DNA from 2 places in the Embleya sp. NPDC025285 genome. Region 2 is predicted to be linked to the other one. Evidence: riboswitches for the same ligand, from Rfam matches in the RefSeq annotation. Region 2 holds a riboswitch; the other holds the start of a gene.
What was found. A riboswitch is a leader RNA that binds a small molecule or an ion and turns the genes downstream of it on or off. The one in region 2 is predicted to bind cobalamin.
Positions count from the first base shown of each region.

Region 1: it holds a riboswitch for cobalamin, as region 2 does, so the genes downstream of both, ACZ4FV_RS13870 (ribonucleoside-diphosphate reductase subunit alpha) here and ACZ4FV_RS05100 (energy-coupling factor ABC transporter permease) in region 2, are expected to answer to the same signal.

Region 1 covers NZ_JBVHLU010000017.1:42,333-44,513, forward strand. The annotation lists gene mug (G/U mismatch-specific DNA glycosylase) at 1-61, shown strand, start outside; cobalamin riboswitch at 935-1,186, shown strand; gene ACZ4FV_RS13870 (ribonucleoside-diphosphate reductase subunit alpha) at 1,263-2,181, shown strand, end outside.
Region 2 covers NZ_JBVHLU010000005.1:68,136-70,316, reverse strand. The annotation lists gene ACZ4FV_RS05105 (energy-coupling factor ABC transporter substrate-binding protein) at 1-375, opposite strand, end outside; gene ACZ4FV_RS05100 (energy-coupling factor ABC transporter permease) at 372-1,085, opposite strand; cobalamin riboswitch at 1,114-1,322, opposite strand; gene ACZ4FV_RS05095 (RDD family protein) at 1,512-2,057, opposite strand.

The DNA.
Region 1 (2,181 bases), on a different contig from region 2:
ACCGGAAACGCCACGCACCGAAACCGCCGGGACCGAAAGCACCCGGACCGAAACCACCTGACCGGAAGGCACCCGGCCGGAAACCCGCCGAAACCCATCGAAGGCGGTCGAAGGCTGCCTGAATGCGGCCCGAGGACGACCCGAAGGGGCGCGACCGCCCCAGGGCGCGGTCGGTGCGCCCGGGCCGGTCCGCGCGCCTGTATCCGAGTCGATTCGTCCATCGACCGAGTGGGATCACCCGGTTGGTGGTTACTTCGCGTTCCCTCGCGCGGTTGGGTCGGCATGGAGATCCTGCGGGCCCCGTTCGGGCCGTGGCCCACCGAGGCGTTCGAGACACCCGTGTACGAGGCGTTGGTCGCGGAGTGGCGCGACTCGGGCCGGGAGGTACCCCGGCCGGTGGACCGATGCCCCGACCGCCCGGCGCGACACGCGCGCCCATCCGGGGCCGGCCCCCGCACCGGCCGCCCCTGAGGACGCCGCCGAGGCCACCTCCGAGGCAGCCCACACCGGCCGCCGGAGGCACCCGCCGACACGCCCGGCTCCCGCCTCGCCGACCCGCCCGTCGGACGCCGTACATGCCAGGCACGCCCCGCGGCCGACCGTACGCTCCCAATGCCTCGCCCTCGCCCGCTCGGCCGCCCCGCGAAGGTCTTTCCCTCGACGCCCGGACACCACGTTCGACAGGGGCTCGGCGACGCGCGCCGCGCACAACGCCGGCGTGTCGTGCAGCCATTCGGCGGCCCGCGCGCGAGTACCGTCATGCCGGGCGTACGCCGGGAGGAGACGATTCCGCTCGGCTCGGGAGGCGCCGCGACACCCGGTGTGGACGGCATCGCCGCCGGGAGTGGGCCCGTCCCGGCCGAAATCGTGGTACGTCGGGAATCGCGACACGACACAACACCTGGGGGTGCGACGACCACCCCGCCACTACATATATGCTCTGCGACGCAGCTGGTTCGCCGTTCCGGTTCAAACGGAAAGGCGACGCAAGAGGGAACCCGGTGTGAAGCCGGGACTGCCCCCGCAGCGGTAAGCGGGAACGAATGTCGTCCTGCGGCGCCGAACGCCCGGAGGGGTTCGGCGCGCGACGACCACGGGGAACTCCGCGGCCCGCCGAGCACATCGTGCCCGGTGGCGCCCCGGCATGCCCGCGAGTCCGAATACCTGCCGGCTGTCCGCGCCTTCGGGCGCGGGGTCACTGTACGTACGAGCTCGCGAGGAGAGAGCACGTGACCGTTGTGGACAGCGTGGGCGCGACCCGGATGCGGATCGACGAAAGCCCCGAGGACCAACTGGCTACCCTGGTGCGCACCCAGGCGCGCGATCTGCCGGAGGTCGATCCGGATCGGGTCGTCCGCCGGGTCGTCGCGGGTCTCAACGAGGGCGCGGACAAGGGAGCGGCCGCGGACCTGGCGGTGCGTACCGCCGCCGAGCTGATCGCGGAGGAGCCCGCCTACTCGCGGCTCGCCGCGCGCCTGCTCGCCGGCCGGATCGCGGACGAGGCCCTCGACGCGGGGGTCACCTCGTTCAGCGCGGGCATCGCGCTCGGCCGGCGCGAGGGCGTCATCGGCGCGGAGACCGCGGCGTTCGTCGCCGAGCACGCCGCCGAGTTGGACGCCGCCGTGGACGTCGACGGCGACCGGCGGTTCGAGTACTTCGGCCTGCGCACCGTGTACGACCGCTACCTGTTGCGCCACCCGGTCTCGCGCAAGGTGGTCGAGACCCCGCAGCACTTCCTGCTGCGCGTGGCGTGCGGCCTGGCCCAGGAGCCCGGCGAGGCGATCGGCTTCTACCGGCTGATGTCCTCGCTCGCCTACCTGCCCAGCTCGCCGACGCTGTTCAACTCCGGCACCGTGCACACCCAGATGTCCTCGTGCTACCTGCTCGACTCGCCCAAGGACGAGCTGGAGTCGATCTACGACATGTACGGGCGGATCGCCCGACTGTCGAAGTTCGCCGGCGGCATCGGCGTGGCGTGGTCGCGGGTGCGTTCGCGCGGCTCGCTGATCCGCGGCACCAACGGGCACTCCAACGGCATCGTGCCGTGGCTCAAGACGCTCGACTCGTCGGTGGCCGCGGTCAACCAGGGCGGCCGGCGCAAGGGCGCGGCCTGCGTGTACCTGGAGACCTGGCACCCGGACATCCTGGAGTTCCTCGAACTGCGCGAGAACACCGGTGAGG
Region 2 (2,181 bases):
CGGCGTCTGGTCCGCTGGTGTCGCCCCGGCGGCATTCGCCGAAGCGGCGGTCGGTTCGTCGGGCGTGTCCGAGGCATCCGGCGCGAGCCGGCGGCGGGTGCGCTTGACCCCGAACATGTAGCCGACCACGCCCGCGCCGAGGGCGGCCTGCAACGCGAACAGACCGGACTCGATCTCTCCGGACGGCGGTTCGTACAGCGGGCTGAACCACGGCTCGTAGTCCGGGTCGTTCTCGGTGATCGCGGTCTCCGCCTGGGTGTCGGCGCCCGCGAACGGCTCGTCCTTGTGGTCGCCCATGCCGAACACCACGGGCAGGACCGCGAGCAGTACCACGGCCAACACGATCAGCAGGTTGATCTTCGTGGAGCGCTTCACTTGGACTTCTCCTCCTCGCGCGCGATCCGCGCGTCCGTGACCACACCGAGCCGGACCAGATCGCCGCGGCTGGACTGCCGCAACAAGCGCACGACCAGGACGGTCAGCAGACCCTCGCTGATCGCCAGCGGGATCTGGGTGAGGGAGAAGATGCCGCCGAACTTGGCCAACGCGCCCGCGAATCCGCTGTCCGGGTCGGGGAAGGCCAGGGCCAACTGCACGCTGGTGACGCAGTAGGTGCTCAGGTCCGCGACGAACGCGCCCACGAACACCGCGACATCCAGCGGTGTGGTGCCGCCGCGTCCGTCCAGGAGCGAACGGGCCAGCCGATACGCGCCGTAGCCGGCCCACGGGCCGACGATCGCCATGGAGAACACGTTCGCGCCGAGCGTGGTCAGCCCGCCGTGCGCGAGCAGCAACGCCTGGAAGAGCAGGGTGATCGTGCCCAGTACGGCCATGATCGGCGGCCGGAACAGGATCGCGCCCAGTCCGGTACCGGTGGGATGCGAGCAACTACCGGTGACGGAAGGGATCTTGAGCGCGGACAGCACGAACGAGAACGCGCCGGACGCGCCGAGCAGCAGCGTGTTCTCGGGTTTGTCGCGTACCTCGCGGGTGAGCGCGCGGGCGCCGTGGACGACGAACGGGGCCGACGCGACGCCCCAGGCGGCAGCGTGTTCCCAGGGCAGATAGCCCTCTGCGATATGCATGAGGAAGGGTCCCTCTCCAACACCTCGTGGACGGACGATCGCCGTGGCCGGTCTCCTGGCTGACGGGTCGTACGTTCACATCTCCGCCTTCCCGGGGCCGCGCGAGCGGTCCCAGTGGCTTCCCGCGGCGACGAATCAACGTTTCCGCGGGGGTGGAGGAGAACTTCCCGATCACAGTGGCGAGGGCCGCGCCGGCATCGAACCGGCTTCCCGAGCACCACGGCGAGCCGACACTAGTGGTCGGATGGACATGGCGACAAGATGGCTTTTGCAAACCGTGCGCAAGACCACAATGCGGGCGGAGCGGTCGAGCAATTGCCGCATTCCGGAGCGTGATCGTCGACGGGTGCGGCGGGGCGCGATTGCGGTGCGATGCGGAGTGGCGCGGTGTGGCGCGGCTCGGCGCCGAGGCACGCCGCGCGGTGCTCAGTCCAGGCCGGGTCCTCGGCCCCGGACCACCACGGTGCCCGCAGCCCGGTCACCGACCCGCTGGCGCCGCTCGCTGGTGAGCACCGCGGTCAGGCCGACCGCGCCGAGCGCGAACGCGTCGACGCACAGCAGCAGCCAGCGGATCCCGAGCTGACGCCGCCCCGCCCGCCCACCGGACACGTCCACGACCCGGATACCGAACATCTGCATGCCCCACGTGCGCCCGTCGTGCTCGGCGGGCCGCAGTACCCAGTACCAGAACAGGATGGCCAGCGCGACCATCAGCACACCGACGGTGATCGTCGCGGTCAGCGGGCCGCTGCGGATCGAACCGTCGGGATGTGTGGGCAGCAGGACGAACAGGAACATCGCGGCGCCGGGCAACAGCGCGGACGCCAGCACGTCCACCACGAACTGGCCGATCCGGCGCCACAGCACCGAGGGGCCGACCGGGCTCGCGACCTCGGGCAGCCACACCCGGGCGCGCGGGCGGGCGGGCCGCGCCGAGCGGGCGAAGTGCCGCGGAAGGCTCCGTTCGTACATGCTGTTGTACTTTCCGCAACCGGGTGATTTGACTCCCGACGCGGCCGGATATCGGCGAGATTGCGCCCGGTCGGCGGATCCGGTCGGCGGCCGGGACCGGATGGCCCGGATCCGGCGCCGACGG